Regions from separate parts of the Microbacterium sp. NPDC077644 genome, predicted to be linked through region 1. Evidence: predicted binding sites of a transcription regulator. Region 1 holds the regulator's gene; the other holds the start of a gene.
The links. Region 1 encodes LexA, which represses DNA repair genes until DNA is damaged. Its sites were predicted from a motif close to TCGAACANNTGTTCGA; they were not measured.

Region 1 (11,497 bases):
GCATCAGCGCGACGACGACGGCCCAGTACGGGTCGGTCTTCAGCCCGAGCGTGGGCAGACCGTAGTACAGGATCATCATCATCACGAGCACGGGTACCGCGCGGAAGAATTCTGTGACGACGGTCACCGGCACCCGCACCCAGGCGTGATCCGACATGCGCCCGATCGCGAGCACGAACCCGAGCACGAGACTCAGCACTGCGGCCAGAGCGAAAGCGCGCAGCGTGTTCAGGAGCATCTCGCCGATGGTCTGCCAGACCAGGGTGTAGGTGAAGACGTTCCACTTCGCCGCACTGAATTGATTGGTCAGCGAGAACCGCCAGAGCACGAACGCGATGGCCGCGACGACGACCGCGATCGTCACGATTGCGAGGATCATGTTGCGACGGCGGGCGCGAGGGCCGGGGACGTCGAAGAGGACGGAGCTCATCGGGCGATCCTCCACCGGTTCTCAAGCGTTCGCTGCAACCAGGTCAGCAGCATGACCAGGGCGACGAAGATGGCGGCGACCCAGAGCAGGACTTCCAAGGGGTTGCCGGGGCGCGTGTGGGAATTGGAGATAGTGGACTGCAACTGGGGAAGGACGGCGATCGAGAAACCTGCGGCAACCGTCGTGTTCTTCAGCAGGGCGATGAACACGCTCATCATCGGGGGCACGACCGATCGGAAGGCCTGTGGCAGCACCACCTGCGTCATCACCTGCCCGAACGGCAGTCCGATCGCGCGTGCCGCCTCGGCCTGGCCGACCGGCACGGTGTTGATCCCAGCGCGCAGCGTCTCAGCGACGTACGTCGCCGTATAGACGCCGATCGCGAGGATGCCGAGGACGAGGTTCGAGAGGGTGGGCAGCGCGAGGGCGCTGTATCCGAACACGAAGAAGAAGAAGACGAGCGTCAGCGGGGTGTTGCGCACGAGCGTGACGTAAGCGGTGCCGACCGCGCGCGCGACCGGGACCGGCGAGACGCGCATCGCGCCGACGATCGTACCGAGGACGAGCGCGATGATGCCGCCGAAGAAGAACACCAGCAGTGTGTAGGTGATGCCCTGACCCCACAGGTCGAGGTTGCCGAAGATGGCGTCCACGCGCCCTCCACTTCTCAGTTGTCAGGTGCGGGGCGGCCTGAGGGCCGCCCCGCACTCATCCGATCGTCAGTCGACGGCCGGCTGCTCGACTTCGATGCCCGACTGGCCGAGCGTCGCGTCGAAGATCGCCTGCCAGGTGTCGCCACCGTCGGTGAACAGCGTGTTGATGTGGTCCTGAAGCACGGTGTCGCCCTTCGGGATGCCAACGCCGTAGCGCTCCTCCGTGAACAAGCCGTCGAGCACCTTCAACTCGTCGGGGTTCTGCGCCGCATAGCCGATGAGGATCGCAGCGTCGGTGGTGACCGCGTCGACCTTGCCACTGATCAGGTCCTCGACGCACTGGGAGTAGATGTCGTACTCCTCAGTGTTGATCTCCGGGTAGTTCTCCTTGATGTTGGAGATCGGCGTCGAGCCTGTCGCCGAGCAGACGGTCATGCCGTTGAAGTCCGAGACATCCGTGACCTCGGTCATCTCGCTGTCGGCGGCGACGAGGAAGCCCTGACCGGTGACGAAGTAGGGGCCTGCGAAGTCGATCTGCTCCTTGCGGGAATCGGTGATCGAGTACGTGCCGACGTAGTAGTCGATGTCGCCGTTCACGAGCGCCTGCTCGCGGTTCGCGGACGCGATCGGCTCGTAGGAGATGTCGCCTTCTTCGAAGCCGAGGGATGCCGCGATCCAGCGGGCGATCTCGATGTCGAAGCCGCTGCGCTCACCGGTGGTGGCGTCGAGGTAGCCGAGGTTGGGCTGGTCCTCCTTGACACCGATGATGGGTCCGCCGCGCTCGACCATCGCGTCGAACGTCGGGCTGCCCTCGAGCTGGACGTCGGTCGCGACCTCGTACGCAGGTGCGTCTCCGCCGTCGCCGCCGTCGCCACCGGGGGTCGTCGGGCTGCCGCTGTTGCAGGCGGTGAGGGCAAACAGCGCGGTCGCCGCGATGCCGATCCCTGCCAGTGTCCGTGTGCGTCGCATGTGCGTCTCCTTCGTGTGCTGTGTGATCAGGTGCTGTATGTGAGGGAAGGTCAGTGGGTGAGGAGCTTCGAGAGGAAGTCCTTGGCGCGATCGCTCTTCGGGTTCGTGAAGAACTCCTCAGGGCTCGCCTCCTCGACGATCTGACCGTCGGCCATGAAGACCACGCGGTCGGCGGCCTTGCGCGCGAAGCCCATCTCGTGCGTGACGACGATCATCGTCATGCCCTCCTTCGCCAGCTGCACCATGACGTCGAGGACCTCGTTGATCATCTCGGGGTCGAGCGCACTCGTGGGCTCGTCGAAGAGCATGACCTTGGGGTGCATGGCCAGCGCGCGGGCGATCGCGACACGCTGCTGCTGACCTCCGGAGAGCTGGGCGGGGAGCTTGGACGCCTGCTGGGCGACACCGACGCGCTCCAGGAGCGCCATCGCCTCCTTGTCGGCATCCGCCTTCTTCATGCCGCGGACCTTGATCGGCCCCAGCGTCACGTTCTCGAGGATCGTGAGGTGGGCGAACAGGTTGAAGGACTGGAAGACCATGCCGACATCGGCGCGCAGCTGCGCGAGGCCCTTGCCCTCGGCCGGCAGTTCCTTGCCGTCGATCGAGATCACACCGCTCGTGATGGTCTCGAGGCGGTTGATCGTGCGGCACAGAGTCGACTTGCCCGAACCCGACGGTCCGATCACGACGACGACCTCGCCCTTGTTGACGGTGAGATCGATGTCGGTCAGCGCCTGGAAATCGCCGTAGTGCTTCTGAACGTTGTCGACGACGACAAGAGGGGTGCCAGTCTCGGTCATGCCCCCACATTAGGAGTCCGCCAGCCCCGGGGCCAGCACATCGCGCGGCGGGTTACCGAGTTGTAACCGAGTCGAAACAGGTCACGGAATCTCGGCGGCGCGCTGCGTGAAGGCGCTCTCGTACAGGCAGACGCTCGCCGCCGTGGCGAGGTTCAGCGATTCGGCCCTGCCGAAGATCGGCAGCTTCAGAACGTGGTCGGCGAGCTCGAGCGAGCGCTCGTCGAGCCCGTGCGCCTCGTTCCCGAACAGCCATGCCGTGGGTCCGGAGAGCACGCCGTCGGCTCGGGCCTGGAGCAGGTCCTCGCCCTTCACATCGGCCGCGAGCACCGTGATCCCGGCGTCGTGCGCCCGCCGGACGACATCGTCGAGGTCGCCGCCGACCGAGACCGGCAGGTGGAACAGCGAACCGGTCGTGGACCGGACGACCTTCGGGTTGTAGGGGTCGACCGTGCGGCCCGTCAGGATGACGGCATCCGCCCCCGCCGCGTCCGCGGCGCGGATGATCGTGCCGAGGTTGCCGGGATCGCGCACCTCCTCGCAGATCGCGATGAGACGAGGGGATGCCGCGAAGATGTCGCGGACGGACGTCGGCGTCTGACGTGCCACGGCGATCACGCCCTGCGGGGTCACGGTGTCGGCCATGGCATTCAGGACGTACTCGGTGACGAACTCGAAGCTGACCGCGTGCGCGGTCGCCGCCGCACGCAGATCGGGATGCTTCTCCCAGCCCGTCGGCGTCGCGAAGAGCTCGACGATGGCATCCGGGCGGTAGGACAGCGCCTCGCGCACCGCCTGCGGTCCCTCGAGGAGGAACAGACCGGTGTCGGTCCGGGCACTGCGCTTGGTGAGCTTCGCGACGGCTCTGACACGCGGGGAGCGGGGATTCTCCAGCACGGTTTCAGTCTAGGAGGTGCAGAGCCGGCAATGCGGAAACGGGCGCTCCCCCGAAGGAGAGCGCCCGTTTCCGGAAGGATGCTTACGCAGCCGACTTCGGCGCGTTGACGTCCGAAGGCAGAGCCTTCTTGGCCGTCTCGATGAGCGACGCGAACGTGGCCGGCTCGTTGACGGCCAGCTCGGCGAGCATGCGACGGTCGACCTGGACGCCGGCGAGGCCGAGACCCTGGATGAAGCGGTTGTACGTCATGCCGTTCTGGCGGGCAGCGGCGTTGATGCGCTGGATCCAGAGGCGACGGAAGTCGCCCTTGCGCTTGCGACGGTCACGGTACGAGTAGACCAGGGAGTGGATGACCTGCTCCTTGGCCTTGCGGTACAGGCGCGAACGCTGACCGCGGTAGCCGGAGGCGCGCTCGAGGATGACGCGACGCTTCTTGTGGGCGTTTACCGCCCGCTTGACTCTTGCCATTTTCGTGTATTCCTATTCGTGCGTTCGTGCTCAGCCGCGGCCGAGAAGCTTCTTGGCGACCTTGGTGTCGTTGGGCGACAGAACCTGGTCCTGGTTGAGGCGGCGCGTGCGACGGCTCGACTTGTGCTCGAGGTTGTGGCGCATGCCGGCCTGCTGCTTCTTCAGCTTGCCGCTACCGGTGATCTTGAAGCGCTTCTTGGCACCCGAGTGGGTCTTCTGCTTCGGCATCTTCTCTTCCTTCGTGTGGCGCCTTCTCAGGCGACGTTATCGACCCGCGTGGAGCGGGAGTCTGTGGGTCACTGCTCGGACGGAGCGTCCTCAGTGCGTGCAGACCGTGCGGCCTGCTTGTTCGCAGCGCGCACGGCGTTCTGCTCTGCCTTCGCCTCGGACTTGTTCTTCACCGGGGCGATGACCATGACCATGTTGCGTCCGTCGATGGTCGGGTTGGACTCGACCGTGCCAAACTCGGCGACATCCTCGGCGAACTTGCGCAGCAGGCGCACGCCCTGCTCGGGGCGCGACTGCTCGCGGCCGCGGAACAGGATCATGGCCTTGACCTTGTCTCCGGCCTTGAGGAAGCCCTCGGCGCGCTTGAGCTTGGTCGTGTAGTCGTGAGCTTCGATCTTCAGACGGAAGCGGACTTCCTTGAGGATCGTGTTCGCCTGGTTGCGGCGAGCTTCCTTCGCCTTCTGGGCAGCCTCGTACTTGAACTTGCCGTAGTCCATGATCTTGACCACGGGCGGCTTCGAGTTCGGGGCGACCTCGACGAGATCGAGGTCGGCTTCCTGCGCGAGGCGGAGCGCGACCTGGATGGCGACGACGCCGATCTGCTCACCCGCGGGGCCGACGAGGCGGACCTCGGGGACGCGGATGCGCTCATTGGTGCGGGGATCGCTGATGCGGAACTCCTTAGACGATGGGGATTCGGCCGGTGCATCGCTTGTGCGGTGAACCGGGAGAGAGGAATCTCTGCCCCACCCGCCGACATTCAGACGTCGGCTTCGCACCCTGACCATCGGACATCGTCCGATCTACCGGCGTGAACCGGCGGAGCGCAAGACCCGGTAGCCTGGAACGGCAAGCGCGGGTGGGAAGTGAATCCTCTTTCGATCCGGAGCATGACGCTCCGAAGCCCGCCAAAGTCTAACAGAAGGCAAGGCGAAGTGACGATTCCGGCCCACGATCACGGTCACGACGAGCGCAATGAGCGCTGGGAGCAGCAGGAGGAGGCCGCATCGTCGGCCACCCGCGACATCGCGGACGTCCCCGCCGTCGAGGTGATCACGACCACGGCGGTGCACCTCATGAGCGCCGCGGCGGTGAAGCTCGGCCTCGCCGACGATCCTGACGCTCAGCTCGATCTCGACGAGGCGCGCAAGCTCATTAGCGCCCTCGCCGGCCTCATCACCGCCGGGGCGCCGGAGATCAGCGACATGCACGCCCGCTCGCTGCGCGACGGCCTGCGTTCGCTGCAGCTCGCGTTCCGCGAGGCATCCGCCATCCCCGACCCGATCGGCAAGGGTCCTGGCGAGAAGTGGACCGGACCGGTCAACTAGGGTCCGGTCAACCGGCGCGGCGGAGCTTCACCGTCAGCGAGTCCGCCAGCACCGCGATGCGGTCGTCCGCGGCCCAGCGCTGAGCCAGGCGGGCCAGCACGACATCGAGCACCTCGCGCTCGAGCCCGTCGACGAGATCGAGGATCACGACGAGCTCGGGTCCGCGCAGGCGTGCGTCCGGGTCGCCTGGTGCCACGGCAACGTCGATGACGGCGAGCTCGTGCGCGACGCTCTCCTGCAGCGCCGTGAACACCTCGGGCGAGAGGAAGCTCGGCTCCCATGCGTGCCCTTGCGCGATCGCCCAGACCGCGGGGCGACGGACGACGAACTCCGTCTCCGACGTGGGGTCGAGAACGATCAGGTCGGTGTCCTCCGCTGATGCGGCCAGCGCCGCGCGCACAGCCTCGACCGGGATCGGACGTGCCGATGCATCCCAGGTCTGCATCGCCTGCACCGACGAGAACACCGGCTGCACCTTGCGCCCGTCCGGGGCTGCGACCGTGACGATCGACAGCTCCTGCGTCTTGTCGACGGCGAGGCCGCTGGGGGCGGTGCCTTCCTCGCCCTTCTCCGCGATCAGCGGGATGAGGACGCGGGCCGAACGCAGCGCATCGACGACCTCGGTCTGACTGCCCGCTCCCGCGCGGAAGCGGAGCAGGGCGTCGAGCAGGGCCGGATCGGCCGAGCCGTCGTCAGCTGCGTGCGGGTTCGCTTCGAAACTGCGCCCCTCCCACGGGACGCCCGCCGAATCGCCGGCGTTCCCGTGGTCGCAGGCGTCGTCAGTCGCCGGCGACATCCAGTGCCTCAGCCAGCGTGAACGCTCCCGCGTACAGGGCCTTGCCGACGATCGCACCCTCGACGCCCAGGGGAACCAGCTCGCGGAGAGCGGCGATGTCGTCCAGGCTCGAGATGCCGCCGGAGGCGACGACGGGCTTCGGCGTGCGCGAGGTGATCTCGCGGAGAAGCTCGATGTTCGGACCCCGCAGGGTGCCGTCCTTGGTCACGTCGGTGACGACGTAGCGGCTGCATCCGGCGTCCTCGAGGCGGGCGAGCACCTCCCAGAGGTCACCGCCCTCCTTCGTCCAGCCGCGCGCGGCGAGCGTCGTGCCGCGCACGTCGAGACCGACCGCGACCGCCTCGCCGTAGCGGCTGATGACGTCCGCAGCCCACTCCGGGTTCTCCAGAGCGGCGGTGCCGAGGTTGATGCGCGCAGCGCCGCTCTCGAGAGCGGCCTCGAGGCTCGCGTCGTCGCGGATGCCGCCGGAGAGCTCGACGTTCACGTCGCGGTGCTGCTTGATGACCTTGCGGAGGATCGCGGTGTTGCTGCCGCGTCCGAAGGCCGCGTCGAGGTCGACGAGGTGGATCCACTCCGCGCCCTGGTCGACCCACTCCCCCGCAGCATCCAGCGGGTCGCCGTAGCTGGTCTCGGACCCGGCCTCGCCCTGTGTCAGGCGGACCGCCTTGCCGCCGGCGACGTCGACGGCCGGCAGAAGGGTGAGCTTGGGGGTGGACGCGAAGTCGTTCATGTCATCCTCGGGTGGGTGCAGTGCCGATCGTCGGCACGATGTCCGAGAGTAGTCCGCCTCGATCCCGTGATCAAAACGTCGACGTCACGGAAGGCTCTCGACCCAGTTCCGCAGCAGGCGGATGCCCGCCTCGCCGGACTTCTCGGGGTGGAACTGGGTGGCCGACAGAGGCCCGTTCTCGACCGCCGCGAGGAAGGGCTCGCCGTACGTGGTCCAGGTGAGCGCCGGCTGCGGAAACGGCGGAATGACGTCGAGTTCCCACTTCTGCGCGGCGTACGAGTGCACGAAGTAGAACCGCTCCTCCTCGATGCCGCGGAACAGCACGCTGCCCTCGTCGGGGGTCACGGTGTTCCAGCCCATGTGGGGAAGCACCGGAGCGTTGAGCTCCGTGACCGCGCCCGGCCACTCGCCCAGACCTTCGACGTCCTGCCCGCGTTCGACGCCGTGCGCGAACAGCACCTGCATGCCCACGCAGACGCCGAGCACCGGCCGTCCGCCTGCCAGACGCCGCTCGATGACCTCGTCCCCGCCCTGCTCGCGCAGCGCGGCGCGAACAGCGGCGAATGCGCCGACGCCGGGGACGAGCAGCCCGTCCGCTTCGAGCGCCGCGGTGCGGTCGCCCGTCAGTGTGGCATCCGCACCGGCGGCCGCGAGCGCCTTGACCGCGGAGTGGACGTTGCCGGAGCCGTAGTCGTAGACGACGACGCTGCGCGTCACAGCGCGCCCTTGGTGGAGGGGATGCCGTCGACGAGGGGATCGAGCGCCTTGGCCTGCCGGAAGGCGCGGGCGAAGGCCTTGAACTCGGCCTCGGCGATGTGGTGCGGGTCACGACCGCCGAGCACGCGGACGTGCACGGTGAGCCCGGCATTGAACGAGATCGCCTCGAACGCGTGCCGCACGAGCGAACCCGTGAAGTGGCCGCCGATGAGGTGGTGCTCGAAGCCGTCGGGCTCGCCGGTGTGCACGAGGTACGGACGGCCGCTGATGTCGACGACCGCCTGTGCGAGCGCCTCATCGAGCGGGACGAGCGCGTCGCCGTATCGCGAGATGCCTGACTTGTCGCCGAGCGCCTCGAGGATCGCCTGACCGAGGACGATGGACACGTCCTCGACCGTGTGGTGAGCGTCGATGTGAGTGTCGCCGGAGGCACGGACGGTGAGGTCTGTGAGCGAGTGCTTCGCGAACGCCGTCAGCATGTGGTCGAAGAACGGCACCGACGTGTCGATGCGGCTCTGCCCTGTGCCGTCGAGGTTCAACTCGAGCTCGACGGTCGACTCGGACGTGCTGCGGGTACGCGACGCGGTGCGGGAGGCGCTCATGTGCCCGAGTCTATCGACGCCAGAGCGTCGAGGAACGCCGTCGTCTCGGCCTCGGTCCCCGCTGTCACGCGCAGGTGGTGCGGGATGCCCACGTCGCGGACGAGAACGCCGCGGGCGTACAGAGCCTCGAACGTCGCGCGGGGATCGGCCACGCCGCCGAAGAGCACGAAGTTCGACCACGACTCGTGCGGCTGATACCCCAGCGCCTCGAGCGTGGCGGTGATCCGATCGCGCTGCTCCACGATCTCGTCGACCATGCCGAGCATGGTGTCCGCGTTGCGGAGGGCAGCGACGGCCGCCGCCTGGGTCAGGGCGCTCAGGTGGTACGGAAGCCTGACGAGACGCAGGGCGTCGATGAACGCCGGGTCTGCGGCGAGATAGCCGACCCGCGCGCCCGCGAACGCGAAGGCCTTGCTCATCGTCCGCGAAACGGCCAGCCGCGGGCGTCCGTCGAGGAGCGTGAGCGCCGACGATGCATCCCGAGGCGCGAACTCCTGGTAGGCCTCGTCGACGACCACGATGCCGCGCGCAGCCTCGTAGACCGCTTCGACGACGTCGAGGCCGAGCGGTGTGCCGGTGGGGTTGTTCGGCGAGCAGAGCATGACGATGTCGGGGTCCGCCTGCTCCACCTGCGCAGCGGCCTCTTCCGCCGTGATCGTGTAGTCGGCTTCGCGCTGCCCTGCGACCCACTGCGCGCCGGTGCCCTGCGCGATCAAGGGGTACATCGAGTAGGTGGGCGCGAATCCGAAGACCGTGCGGCCAGGGCCTCCGAAGGCCTGCATGATGTGCTGCAGGACCTCGTTCGATCCGTTGCCCGCCCAGATCTGGCCGGGCTCGAGTCCGTGCCCGAGATAGTCCGCGAACGCCTCGCGCAGTGACGTGAACTCCCGATCGGGGTAGCGGTTCACCTCGCGCAGCGCTACCGCGATGTCGTCGAGGATGTCGCTGGCGACCTCGTCGGGGACGGGGTGCGTGTTCTCGTTCACGTTCAGCGCGACGGGCAGCGGGGCCTGCGGCGCTCCGTAGGGTGTGAGTCCGCGAAGATCGTCGCGGAGGGGCAAGTCACCGAGGGAAGCAGTCACACTCCCCATGCTAACGGTGGGGTCAGTCGACGTACTCGGACGGGATGGCGAGCTCCTGCCCGACCTGCAGGGAGGAGGCGCCCAGCGCGTTGAGGCTCTCGATCTGGTGGATGACCGAGCGCGGGTCGGCGTTCGGCGCCACGGACTCGGCGATCGACCACAGCGTGTCACCGGGCATGACCGTGACCGTCTCGAAGCTCGCCGTGGGCACGGACTCGCCGGAGGCGACAGCGGCACCGCCGCCGAGAGCCGCGAAGGCGATGCCGGCGGCGAGCGGGAGTGCGGCGAGGCCCAGCAGCACGCGGCGACCGCGCACGGTCAGTCGCAGTCGCGTCGACGGACGGACGATGCGGACTGCCGGGGCGGCGATGCTGATGGTGCTCATGGGATTCTCCTCTGCCTCTGTGGCGTAGCGTTCGCATTCACCGCTCGGCCGGGAGCGATGAATGCGAAGCTACGTACCGAATGTATCTTCGAATTCGAACATCTGTCAAGACTTCTTCGAAACCTCGTGCGGGAAACCGGCGACACGCTCGAACAGATCTTCCGAATCGCGGCTTTTCTCGGATACGGTTTCGATAACGACACCCCACCACGGGCCACCGACATTCGAAGAGCAGCCCCGGAACCGCGCACGAAGGAGCACCCATGAGCGACACCGCCGCCACCGACGCCGAGGCTCCGCGCACGCGTCGCCGCAAGAGTCTGAGCCCCAAGCAGATGGCGATCCTCGAGGTCATCCAGACCTCGATCGCACGGCACGGCTATCCGCCGAGCATGCGCGAGATCGGCGACGCGGTCGGCCTCAAGTCGCTCTCGAGCGTCACGCACCAGCTCGGTCAGCTCGAGCTGAGCGGGTACCTGCGCCGCGACCCGGGCAAGACCCGCGCCATGGAGGTGCTCATCGACCTGCCTGGCGCGAGCGGCGAGAACCCGGCCGACGCCAGCACGCCCGTCGGCGATGCCGCCATGGTGCCGCTGGTCGGACAGATCGCGGCGGGCGTCCCGATCACGGCAGAGCAGCAGGTCGAGGAGATCTTCCCGCTCCCCCGCCAGCTCGTCGGCAAGGGCGAGCTGTTCATGCTCAAGGTCTCCGGGGAATCGATGATCGACGCCGCGATCTGCGACGGCGACTGGGTGGTCGTCCGCACCCAGAACACGGCTGAGAACGGCGAGATCGTCGCGGCGATGCTCGACGGCGAGGCGACGGTCAAGACCTTCCGTCAGCGCGACGGCCACACCTGGCTGCTCCCTCGCAACAGCTCGTTCGAGCCGATCCTCGGCGACGACGCCGTCGTCCTCGGCAAGGTCGTGGCCGTGCTCCGCGCGGTCTGACGCCCGGCATCCTTCGACGACGCAGAAACCGCCCTTCCCCGGCATCCGGGAGGGCGGTTTCTGCGTTGTCGGCTCTCGACGGCCGACGTCGGCAGGGCCGCATAGGCTCGAGTCATGCCTCAGCCGTACGGAACCTGGCCGTCGCCGTTCACCGCGTCGAGCATCGCCGCATCCGCGCCGCGCATCGACGGCGCTCGATTCGTTGGAGATGAGATCTGGTGGGGCGAGTCGGTTCCCGCCGAAGGCGGCCGCGTCACGGTCCGCAGTTCGAGCGGCGAGGAGCTCCTGCCTGCCCCGTGGAGCGCCCGGTCGCGCGTGCACGAGTACGGCGGCGGCGCATGGACGGCGGATGCCGACGGCACGCTGTACTTCGTCGACGGCCGGGACCAGCGGGTGCACCGGATGCCGCGCGGCGGGGAGCCGACTCCCCTCACGCCCGCCGGCGCGGAGGGCCGCGGACCGAA
Region 2 (11,497 bases), on a different contig from region 1:
TCGCCGAACTCGCCGAACGGCACGATGCCGGAACGCTCATCGAATGGACCAGCAAGCGTCTCGCCGTGCGTGCGGAGCGCCCGTGGAACAACCAGGGCAAGCGCCTCGCGCTCGTCTATCACGCGAGCATCGACTTCACCGCGACGTTCGGCGAGGCCTCGGAGCTCTCGGTCTGGGTGTCCGAGATCTCAGCGTGGGATGGTGTCGAGGTCGGCTGGGTGAACTGGCACCTCACGCCGCAGACGCGTGCCGACGCGGAGCGCGAAGTCGCATCCGTGGCGGTCGGCGTCGCCGTGCAACGCGCCCAGGCGTATGCCGGCGCCCTCGGACTCGAGTCCGTCACGCCGTTGGAGATCGCGGACACCGGTCTCATCTCTCGCGAGCAGTCGCCCGCGCCGCAGATGATGAAAGCGCGCGGCGCAGCCTTCGCGGCATCCGCGGACTCCGGGCCCGCCATGGAGTACGAGCCGGATGACATCGTCGTCTCAGCGACGGTGGAGGCCCGCTTCACCGCCCGCTGAGCGCTTCCCGAAATCAGGATGCTTGACCGAGATCAGGATGATCCGGCGTGAGGGCTCCTGATCCCGGTCACAGTTCCTGATCTCGGCGCGAGAGGCAGTCCGTCAGGCGCGCGCGAATGGAGCCAATTCCGCCGCGAGACGCTCCGAGACGTGCGCGTGGATCTGCGTCCCGTGCTCGCCGTGCTCCGCAGAGACGAGGATGCCCGTCTCGTGCACGGCCGCCACGAGATCTCCCCTGTCGTAGGGCACGAGGGCGTGCACCTCGACGGCGGGCATCGGCAGTGCCTCGTCGATCGCGGCGCGCAGCTCTTCGATTCCCTCACCGGTGCGCGATGAGACGAAGTGCGCCTTCGGCTCGAGACCCTGGAGCACGAGCCGGTCGTCCTCGGGGATGATGTCGGCCTTGTTGAACACGACGATCTCGGGCAGATCTCGGGCGCCAACGTCGCCCATGACGTCGCGCACCGTCTGCAGCTGACCGGCGGGGTCCGGGTGCGAGCCGTCCACGACGTGCAGGACGATGTCGGCGTCGCCGACCTCCTCGAGCGTCGAGCGGAACGCCTCGACGAGCTGGTGCGGCAGGTTCCTCACGAAACCGACGGTGTCGGTGAACGTGTAGACGCGGCCGTCATCGGTCGTGGTGCGGCGCACCGTGGCATCCAGCGTCGCGAACAGGGCGTTCTCGACGAGGACCCCCGCGCTCGTGAGCGCGTTGAGCAGGCTCGACTTGCCGGCGTTCGTGTACCCGGCGATCGCGACCGACGGAATCGTGTTGCGCTTGCGCTCGGCGCGCTTGGCGTCGCGCGCCGGTGCGAAGTCGCGGATCTGGCGACGCAACTGCGCCATGCGCGTGCGGATGCGGCGACGATCGAGCTCGATCTTCGTCTCACCGGGGCCGCGGGAGCCCATACCGGCGCCGCCCGCTCCGACCTGACCACCGGCCTGGCGGCTCATCGAGTCACCCCAACCGCGCAGACGAGGCAGCAGGTACTCGAGCTGAGCGAGCTCGACCTGGGCCTTACCCTCGCGGCTCTTGGCGTGCTGGCTGAAGATGTCGAGGATCACGGTGGTGCGATCGATCACCTTGACCTTCACCACGTCCTCCAGCGCGCGGCGCTGGCTGGGGGCGAGCTCGGTGTCGGCGATCACCGTGTCGGCGCCGGTCGCGGCGACCAGGTCCTTCAGCTCCTGCGCCTTGCCCCGGCCGAGGTAGGTGGCGGGGTCGGGATGCGGCCGCCGCTGCAGCACGCCGTCGAGCACGACGGCTCCTGCCGTCTCTGCGAGGGCGGCGAGTTCGCGCAGCGAGTTCTCGGCATCGGTCTGCGCGCCCTGCGGGTACACGCCGACCAGCACGACGTTCTCGAGTCGCAGCTGGCGGTACTCGACCTCGGTGACGTCCTCGAGCTCGGTGGAGAGCCCTGCCACGCGGCGCAGCGCATGGCGATCGTCGAGATCCCACTGGTCTCCGTCGCGGTCGCCGTACGCAGCCGTGCCGGCATCCTGCAGCGCCTGGGCCGCACCGAACACTCTCGCCTCGGTGCGCTTCTCTGCGCTCGCGATCACACGATCGAGGGTCTCGTCGTGGGTGTCTTGTGTGGTCTTCGTCATCCTCTGCCTTCTACGTTCGGCGTCTTAACCTTAACCCGCCCGTCCGGTACGCTCGCCCTATGGGGTCCGATCACTACTTCTCTGCGGCCCCGGCAAGTGCGGAGAATCTTCGGACCATTCGGGTGACTCTCGCCGGTCGCGACCTCGAGGTCACCACCGCCGGCGGCGTGTTCAGTCCCGACCGCCTGGATGCCGGGACGGCCGTTCTCCTCGCCAACATGCCGCCGCTGCCGCCGGGCGGCGACTTCCTGGACCTGGGCTGCGGATGGGGTCCCATCAGTCTCACGATGGCTCTCGCCTCGCCGCATGCGACGGTGTGGGCCGTCGATGTCAACGAACGCGCACTGGACCTCGTCCGCCGGAATGCCGATGAGCTGGGTCTGATGAATATCAACGCCGTACGGCCGGACGATGTTCCCGACGACATCCGATTCCGCACCATCCGCTCGAACCCGCCGATCCGCGTGGGCAAGAACGTGCTGCACGACATGCTCGAGCGCTGGATCCCCCGCCTGGACGAGCGCAGCGATGCGTGGCTGGTCGTCCAGCGCAATCTCGGCGCGGATTCGCTGCAGCGCTGGCTCGCAGCGACCTTCACGCCCGGCTACAGCGTGTTCCGCTCAGCCACGGGCAAGGGATTCCGTGTGATCAAGGTGCGCAAGCACGGCTCTCCCCCGACGGAGCCGATCGCGCTGGCGTGATCAGACGCCGACCCGGTTCCCGATCTTGAAGCCGGCACCGCGGTGCTCGTCCGGCAGCCGGTCTCCGCGGCCGTGCAGCTTGTTGCGCAACGTGCCGGGTGCGTACTCGGTCTGATAGACCCCACGACGCTGCAGCTCAGGGACGATGAACTCCACAACGTCCTCGAACGTGCCCGGTGTGATCGCGTAGGCGAGGTTGAATCCGTCGACGTCGGTCTCCTCCACCCATTCCTGCAGGAAGTCGGCGACCTCCTCCGGCGACCCGACGACGCGGGGCCCGAGGCCCCCGATGTTGCCGAGCTTGGCGATGTCGCGCACCTTCCACTCCTTGCCGGAGTCGTCCGCCTGCTGGAAGTTCGCGACCGTCGACTGGATCGCGTTGCTCTTGACATTGCCGATGGGCTCATCGAGGTCGAACTGCGACAGGTCGATGCCCATCCATCCCGACATGAAGACCAGCGCACCCTCGTCGCTCGCGTACTGCAGGAAGTCCTCGTGCTTCGCGTGCGCCTTCTCGCTCGTCTCGTCGGTGATGATCGTGAGCAGCGTGTAGATCTTCGCCGAGTACCGATCGCGTCCTGCCGCCTCGAGGGCGTCGCGGATGCGCTTGACGGTGCCGGCCAGCACCGTCTTGGTCGGGGCAGCGACGAAGATCGCCTCGGCGTTGCCCGCGGCGAACGCGATCCCGCGCGGCGAGGCGCCGGCCTGGAAGATCACCGGCGTGCGCTGCGGCGACGGCTCGGAGATGTGGATGCCGGGGACCGTGAAGTGCTCGCCGCTGTGGCCGATCTCGTGCACCTTGGCCGGGTCGGTGAAAACCCCGGACTCGCGGTCGCGGACGACCGCGTCGTCCTCCCACGAGCCCTCCCAGAGCTTGTAGGTCACCTCGAGGTACTCGTCGGCGACGTCGTAACGCTGGTCGTGCTCGAGCTGGTCGTCGTGACCCATGTTGCGCGCGGCGGAGGGCAGGTACCCCGTGACGACGTTCCAGCCGACTCGTCCGTTCGTCAGGTGGTCGAGCGTCGTCATGCGGCGCGCGAAGGGATACGGATGCTCGTACGCGGTGCCGGCGGTGATGCCGAAGCCGAGGTTCTCGGTGACCGCCGCCATGGCGCTCACGAGCAGGATGGGGTCGTTCACGGGCACCTGTGCGCCGTGCCGGATGGCCGCCTCGTTGGAGGAGCCGTAGACATCGTAGGTGCCGAGGACATCCGCGATGAAGAGGCCGTCGAAGTGGCCGCGCTCGAGCAGCTGCGCGAGCTCGGTCCAGTAGCCGAGCTCCTTGTAGCGCGCGGACTGGTCCTGCGGGTGCCGCCACATGCCGGAGGACTGGTGGGCGACGCAGTTCATGTCGAAGGCGTTGAAGCGGATCTGCTTGCTCATGCGCACCATCGTCACCGAACGGCAACCGTGCTGTCACTCCGAGTCGTCACACGACGACTCATTCCGCTCCGCCGACGTGTCAGGCGAGGTCGACCGTGCCGCTGAATACTAACTGCGCGGGCCCGGAGAGCGCGACGTGCTCGCCGTCCTCCGCCGGGAACATCCGCACGCCGAGCGTGCCGCCCGGCACCTCGACGCGCCAGTTGTCCGGGGCGCGGTCCCCCGCCCAGTACCGGACCGCCAGAGCCGTGGCCGCCACGCCCGTTCCGCAGCTGAGGGTCTCACCGACCCCGCGCTCGAACACGCGCATCGAGACGTGCCCGATGCCGTCTCGGACGAGCGGCTCGCCCGGTACGACGAACTCGACGTTCGCGCCGTTCGGCAGCGCCGGATCGAGTTCGGGGATGTATTCGAGCTCGAGTCCTTCGAGCTCCTGCTCGGATGCCAGGGCGACGACGACGTGCGGATTGCCGACGTCGATGCCGAGGCCTGGGCGGGCCACATCGAGACCACGGGCCTTGGCGAGAGGATCGTCGCCCGACAGCTTCCACCGGCCGAGGTCGACCTGGTATCCGTTCGCACTGGTCGTCACGTCGCGGACGCCCGCCCGTGTGCCGATCGGCAGCGTCGAGCCCTGCTCGATCATGGCCAGTCCCGCTCGGAGGAGGTAGTGCGCGAACACCCGGACGCCGTTGCCGCACATCTCGGCGATCGACCCGTCGGCGTTGCGGTAGTCCATGAACCACTCGGCCGCCGGTTCCTCGGCCAGAGCATCCGCGCCCTCGGGAATCGCCGTCGAGCGGACGACGCGCAGCACGCCGTCGGCTCCGATGCCGAAGTGGCGGTCGCACAGAGCGGCGACCTGCTCCGGCGTGAGGTCGAGCTCCCCGTCGGGGTCGGCGATGATCACGAAATCGTTGCCCGTGCCGTGACCCTTGGTGAATGCGACCATGGATCCAGTCTATTCAGCGCGGAGCACGCGATATCGCCCGCACAGGAATGCACGGTTGCGAGCGACGTCGACGAGTTCGAGGTCGAGGGAGCGCGGCAGCACCGGAGCACCGCTGCCGAGTGTGACGGGCGCGTACTGCAGCCAGACCTCGTCGAGCAGCCCCGCGTCGGCGAACTGCCCGGCCAGGTCTCCCCCGCCGACGATCCAGATGTCCTTGTCGCCCGCCGCCGCGGTCATGGCCGCGTGGACAGCGCGCACGTCGTCGTGCGTCAGCCGGACGTCACCGCTCTCCGGCAGGGCCAGGTCTCGATGCGTGAACACCCAGGTGGGCTGCTCGTAGCTCCACGCACCGTTCTCGTGCCGCATGACCCACTCGTACGTGGAAGCGCCCATGGCGAGGGCGCCGATGTTCCGGATGAACTCCGGGTACGCCATCGGTCCGTTCTCGTCGAAGTCCTGCTTCAGCAGCCAGTCCAGCGAATGGTCAGCGGTGGCGATGAATCCGTCCAGGCTCGTCGCCGTGAAGAAGTGGGTCGTCATCCCGCCAGGATGTCACGGGGGTCGGACATCGACGAGAGCCACTCGATACCGGGGTATCGCTTGAACCACGACACCTGCCGCCGGGCGTACCGGCGAGTGAGCGCCTGCGTCTCGGCGATGGCCTCGGTTTCGGTCTTCTCCCCCGCCAGCTGCGCGAGCGCCTGCGCGTAGCCGATCGCGCGCGGTGCTGTGGTGCCGCGTTCGATCCCGTCCGCGCGCAGACGCGCGGCCTCGTCGAGCATGCCCTGCTCCCACATGCGCTTCACTCGGGCATCGAGCCTGGCGACGAGTTCCGCGCGGTCCGCACTCACGCCGAGGATCCGCGTCCGCGGGTGCCACAGCAGGGGTTCGTCGGGGAGCGCCGCACCGTGGGTCTGCGCGCCCTGCTCGATCACCTCGAGGGCGCGCACGATGCGTCGGCCGTTCTTCGGATCGACGCGGGCCGCGGTGACGGCATCCGCCTGCTGGAGCCGGGCGAAGAGGGCACCGGCGCCCTGCTCGTCGAGTTCGCGTTCGAGCCGCTCGCGCACTTCGGGGTCGCGGGGCGGGAAGCGGAAGTCGAAGATCACGCTCGAGACGTACAGACCGGACCCGCCCACGAGGACGGCGTCGCCGCCGCGTGCGTGGATGCCCGCGATCGCCGCCCGTGCGAGCGGTTGGTACCAGGCCACGGCGGCGTCCTGGGTGACCTCGCGGACGTCGAACAGGTGGTGCGGGATGCCGCGGCGCTCGTCGACGGAGAGCTTGGCCGTCCCGATGTCCATACCGCGGTAGAGCTGCATGGCGTCGGCGTTGACGATCTCGGCGGGGTTGCCGGTCTCGCGCAGCGCCTCGGCGAGGCGGAGTGCGAGGTCGCTCTTGCCCGTTCCCGTGGCGCCGACGATCGCCCAGACGCGCGAACCGGTGTCGCTCACCTCGGTCGGGGGCCGGCTCACACGCCCACGCGGAGCGTGGGAAGGCCCAGTGAGACGGCGCGCGGAGCGCCGGATGCGCCCGAGGGGGCGGGGATGCCGCAGGACTCCGCCTGTGCGCGATCCCAGGCATCGCCACCGCGCGTGCGCCGGATGCGCAGCGGCGCGCCCGTCGGGTCGTCCGCCAGGAGGTGGAACGGCGCACCGTGGGTGATCGTCACGGTCACCGCATCACCGGGGCGCGGCAGGTCGGAGCCGGGAGTCACCTCGAAGTGCACGAGCCGGTTGTCCTGCGCACGGCCGGTGAGGCGGTGCGTCTCGGCGTCCTTCTTGCCCTCGCCGACCGAGACGAGAACCTCGACCTCGCGGCCGACCTGCTTCTGGTTCTCCTCGAGCGAGATGCGCTCCTGCAGGGCGATCAGTCGGTCGTAGCGCTCCTGCACGACGGCCTTGGGAACCTGATCCTCCATCGTCGCGGCGGGTGTCCCCTCGCGGATCGAGTACTGGAACGTGAAGGCGTTCGCGAATCGCGCCTGCTCGACGACGCGCATGGTGTCCTCGAAGTCCTCGTCGGTCTCGCCGGGGAACCCGACGATGATGTCGGTGGAGATCGCCGCGTGCGGAATGCGCTCGCGCACACGGTCGAGGATGCCCAGGAACTTCTCGCTCCGATAGGAGCGGCGCATCGCCTTGAGGATGCGGTCGCTGCCCGACTGCAGGGGCATGTGCAGCTGGGGCATGGCATTGGGCGTCTCCGCCATCGCGTCGATGACGTCGTCGGTGAACGCGGCGGGGTGCGGACTGGTGAAGCGCACGCGCTCGAGTCCGTCGATCTGACCGGCGGCGCGCAGCAGCTTGCCGAAGGCCTGCCGATCGCCGAACTCCACGCCGTAGGAGTTGACGTTCTGGCCGAGCAGGGTGACCTCGATCGCGCCGTCCTCGACGAGGAGGCGGATCTCGTTCAGGATGTCGCCTGGCCGACGGTCCTTCTCCTTGCCCCGCAGGCTCGGGACGATGCAGAACGTGCAGGTGTTGTTGCAGCCGACCGAGATCGACACCCAACCGCTGTGCGCCGAGTCGCGCTTGGTGGGGAGGGTCGAGGGGAAGACCTCGAGCGACTCGAGGATCTCGAGCTCGGCGTCGCCGTTGTGCTTGGCGCGCTCGAGCAGGCCGGGAAGCGAACCCATGTTGTGCGTGCCGAAGACGACATCGACCCACGGTGCCTTGTCGAGCACGGCATCCTTGTCCATCTGGGCGAGGCAGCCGCCGACCGCGATCTGCATGCCCTCCTTGCGGCGCTTGACCGAAGCGAGGTGGCCGAGTGTGCCGTAGAGCTTGCCGGCGGCGTTGTCGCGCACGGCGCACGTGTTGATGATGACGACGTCGGCCTCGGTACCCGCCTCGGCGCGCAGATATCCGGCGCTCTCCAAGGATCCGGAGAGTCGTTCGGAGTCGTGCACGTTCATCTGACACCCGAAGGTGCGCACCTCGTACGTGCGCTGGCGGCCGTCGGCATCGACGGCCGCAGAGGACGCCGAGATGATCGTCGGTTCGCTGCGAGGAATAGTCATGGTGCTCCCCATTCTACGAGCGCGAGCCCGACGCCGGACTCGAGGTCATTCCGAGTCGACGAACCTCACGCCCGTCCTCGGCGCCCCGAGCGATGCCTCGCCCAACGCCGTGCGGGCGGCGTTGGCGGCGACCGATCCGCCGTAGCCTCGGCGTGCGAGCTGACCCATCAGTCTGCGCAGCGCCGTGTCGAAGTCGAGCCTCGACAACGACCGCGCCTTGGTCCTGGCGAACTCGAGAGCCCGTTCGGCGTCGTCATCGGGAAGGTCGCCGAGGGCGGTGTCGATGACGTCCCGCGGGATCCCGCGCTGGGCGAGCGCGCGCGACAGCGCGACACGGCCCTGCCCCTTGCGCTCGACCCCGGAGATCACCAGATGCTCGGCGAGCAGGGAGTCGTCGAGGTAGCCGCGTTCGCAGAACCGGTCGATCACGTCGTCGATACGGGACTGATCGAGGTCGTGGCCCCGGAGCACCTGACGCGCCTCTGAGACCGAGAGCGACCTCGCGCGCAGTTTGCGCACCAGGGCCTCCTCGGCCCGCTGTGCGACGTCGTCGGCATCGGGTTCGCCGCGCTCGACCGTGCGATCCGGACGAGGACCCTGCGCAGCCATCCTCTCGCTCGTGACCGGTGGGCCGTCGACCTCCCCGGGCTGCAGATCGGATGCTCGTGCGACTCGTCCGCCGAAGAGCGGGATGACGGGGGCGAGGCGGTCCTCGCCCCCGTCATCGTGCGTGTGCGGCATCAGGCCGGGCGGCGCTGAGCCAGCTCGTCTGCACCGGCCGGTGCCGCTGCCGCGTCGGCCGCCGGTCCTCCGATTCCGAGCTTCTGCTTGATCTGCGTCTCGATCGTCAGCGCGATGTCGGGGTTCGCGATCAGGAAGTTGCGGGCGTTCTCCTTGCCCTGGCCGAGCTGGTCGCCGTCGTAGGTGTACCAGGAGCCCGATTTCTTCACGATGCCGTGCTCGACGCCGAAGTCGATCAGGCTGCCTTCGCGCGAGATGCCGACGCCGTAGAGGATGTCGAACTCGGCCTGCTTGAACGGCGGCGCCATCTTGTTCTTGACGACCTTGACACGTGTGCGGTTTCCGACCGCCTCGGTGCCGTCCTTGAGCGTCTCGATCCGACGGATGTCCATGCGGACCGACGCGTAGAACTTCAGCGCCTTGCCGCCGGCGGTCGTCTCGGGAGATCCGAAGAACACGCCGATCTTCTCGCGCAACTGGTTGATGAAGATCATGGTCGTGTTGGTCTGGTTCAGGCCACCGGTCAGCTTGCGCAGTGCCTGCGACATGAGGCGGGCCTGCAGGCCGACGTGCGAGTCGCCCATCTCGCCCTCGATCTCGGCGCGCGGCACGAGAGCTGCGACGGAGTCGACGACGATGAGGTCGATCGCCCCGGAGCGCACGAGCATGTCGGCGATCTCGAGAGCCTGCTCACCGGTGTCGGGCTGCGACACCAGCAGGGCGTCGATGTCGACGCCGAGCTTCTTGGCGTACTCGGGGTCGAGCGCGTGCTCGGCGTCGATGAACGCCGCGATGCCGCCGGCTCGCTGCGCGTTGGCGATGGCGTGCAGGGTCAGGGTCGTCTTACCCGACGACTCCGGCCCGTAGATCTCGACGATGCGTCCACGCGGGAGGCCGCCCACGCCGAGGGCGACGTCGAGGGCGATGGAGCCCGTCGGGACGACGGCGACCGGTGCGCGCTCATCGCTGCCCAGTCGCATGACCGAGCCCTTTCCGAACTGACGGTCGATCTGGGCGAGAGCCGATTCCAGGGACTTCTCGCGGTCTGCGGTTGATGGCATGACGTGCTCCTCATGTGTTCGCGTGGTGCCGCCTGTAGGCTGTCGCGGCCGCCCCGGCTGGGGTGGACTCTCCGACAAGGCGTATGGCTCCTGGGCCTGTGAACACCGTAGGAGGGGCATCCGACATTGCATCGGATTCACCACGAACGGTGGACGACAGTGCTTCGTAACCACTTGTGCAGAACGATACGCGCACTTCGAACACATCTTCGACGACACGCCGGGCCCGTCAGAGCGAACCCTCGCTGCGAAGGCTCAGCGCCGGCGCGGTTCCAGTCGGCCGACGCCGTAGCGGCGCTCAGGCGGAACATCCATCTCGGCGCACAGCGCGGCCCAGATCTCCCGCGGCGGCACGCCGCTCTCCAGCGCCTCTGCGGCCGTGCGGTTCCCGATCGCTCCGAGTACGAGATCGCTCATGATCGCGACCGAGCGTCCACCGAACTCATCTTCGACCGCGCGATGGAACTCGCTGCGTCGCATCCGTCGTCCTGATTCGCCTCGGGGTCAGTGGAGGGACAGCTCGGGCTCGACCGACGCCACCAGGTCGTCGGGAACCACATCGGGGAACACCTGGATGCCCTCGAGCACGGAGATCCGGTCTCCGACCTCGCGCATGATCCGCGAGATGGGGACGTCGAGCGCCTCGGCGACCGATGCGAGGATCTCGCTGGACGCCTCCTTCTGGCCGCGTTCGACCTCGCTCAGATATCCGAGCGCCACCGACGCCTTGCTCGCGACCTGCCGGAGCGTGCGCCCCTTCTGCAGGCGGAAGTCCCTCAGCACATCGCCGATTTCCTGTCGAACAAGAATCATCGGAACCTCCTCTCCATTCCCCAGATCGGAGTCGCCTCCGAACGGATCGCCAGTCTAACCCGACTCTCTGTTGAAAACGCTACCGTTTCACGCTGTGGTTTCGTTGAGAACGACACATCTGGGACAACGCGGGTCCCACGGGGGCTATTCCCCGAGTGCTGTCAGCACCGCGGCGACCGCAGCCTGCACGGATGCGGCGCGCACTGCGGCGCGGTCTCCGTCGAATCGGAAGCCGTACGCACGCGCGCCGTCCGGTGTCGCGACGCCGATGTGCACCGTGCCGACGGGCTGCCCGTCCGGCGAGTCGGGCCCGGCGATACCGGTCGTGGCGATTCCGACGTCTGCGCGGCGGCCGTCGACCTGCACGGCCTCGCGGACACCTGTCGCCATCTGGATCGCGACCTCGGGATGCACCGGTCCGTGTTCTGCGAGCAGTGCGGCATCCACACCGAGCAGCGACGCCTTGACCGGCGTCGCGTAGGCCACCACTCCCCCGAGAAGCGTCGCAGAGGCGCCGGGGACCGTGACGATCTCGGCGCTGAGCGCTCCCCCGGTGAGCGATTCTGCGACGCCGATGGTCCAGCCGCGAGCCGTGAGTGCGGCGACGAGCCGAGCCGTGTCGCTCATGCCCGGCCGGCGCGTGAGCCGCGCACCTGCGAGACGACGTAGTCGATGCCGCTGGCGACAGTCAGCAC

Region 2: a site for LexA is predicted at 10,187-10,202, ahead of recA (recombinase RecA). Genes of this name have one in related genera too.

The regions. Positions count from the first base shown of each region.
Region 1 is NZ_JBFBME010000003.1:24,188-35,684, forward strand. Features, by position in the region: gene AB0269_RS12090 (amino acid ABC transporter permease) at 1-430, opposite strand, end outside; gene AB0269_RS12095 (amino acid ABC transporter permease) at 427-1,083, opposite strand; gene AB0269_RS12100 (glutamate ABC transporter substrate-binding protein) at 1,150-2,052, opposite strand; gene AB0269_RS12105 (amino acid ABC transporter ATP-binding protein) at 2,103-2,852, opposite strand; gene AB0269_RS12110 (RNA methyltransferase) at 2,934-3,746, opposite strand; gene rplT (50S ribosomal protein L20) at 3,829-4,215, opposite strand; gene rpmI (50S ribosomal protein L35) at 4,246-4,443, opposite strand; gene infC (translation initiation factor IF-3) at 4,512-5,231, opposite strand; gene AB0269_RS12130 (DUF1844 domain-containing protein) at 5,379-5,771, shown strand; gene AB0269_RS12135 (SseB family protein) at 5,779-6,567, opposite strand; gene priA (bifunctional 1-(5-phosphoribosyl)-5-((5-phosphoribosylamino)methylideneamino)imidazole-4-carboxamide isomerase/phosphoribosylanthranilate isomerase PriA) at 6,551-7,297, opposite strand; gene hisH (imidazole glycerol phosphate synthase subunit HisH) at 7,382-8,014, opposite strand; gene hisB (imidazoleglycerol-phosphate dehydratase HisB) at 8,011-8,616, opposite strand; gene AB0269_RS12155 (histidinol-phosphate transaminase) at 8,613-9,698, opposite strand; gene AB0269_RS12160 (LysM peptidoglycan-binding domain-containing protein) at 9,721-10,083, opposite strand; gene lexA (transcriptional repressor LexA) at 10,347-11,033, shown strand; gene AB0269_RS12170 (prolyl oligopeptidase family serine peptidase) at 11,148-11,497, shown strand, end outside.
Region 2 is NZ_JBFBME010000001.1:769,338-780,834, reverse strand. Features, by position in the region: gene AB0269_RS03725 (SIMPL domain-containing protein) at 1-521, shown strand, start outside; gene hflX (GTPase HflX) at 624-2,129, opposite strand; gene AB0269_RS03715 (methyltransferase) at 2,189-2,830, shown strand; gene AB0269_RS03710 (LLM class flavin-dependent oxidoreductase) at 2,831-4,213, opposite strand; gene dapF (diaminopimelate epimerase) at 4,293-5,165, opposite strand; gene AB0269_RS03700 (dihydrofolate reductase family protein) at 5,175-5,705, opposite strand; gene miaA (tRNA (adenosine(37)-N6)-dimethylallyltransferase MiaA) at 5,702-6,640, opposite strand; gene miaB (tRNA (N6-isopentenyl adenosine(37)-C2)-methylthiotransferase MiaB) at 6,637-8,187, opposite strand; gene AB0269_RS03685 (regulatory protein RecX) at 8,233-8,928, opposite strand; gene recA (recombinase RecA) at 8,928-9,989, opposite strand; gene AB0269_RS03675 (DUF3046 domain-containing protein) at 10,245-10,469, opposite strand; gene AB0269_RS03670 (helix-turn-helix transcriptional regulator) at 10,494-10,802, opposite strand; gene AB0269_RS03665 (CinA family protein) at 10,947-11,429, opposite strand; gene pgsA (CDP-diacylglycerol--glycerol-3-phosphate 3-phosphatidyltransferase) at 11,426-11,497, opposite strand, start outside.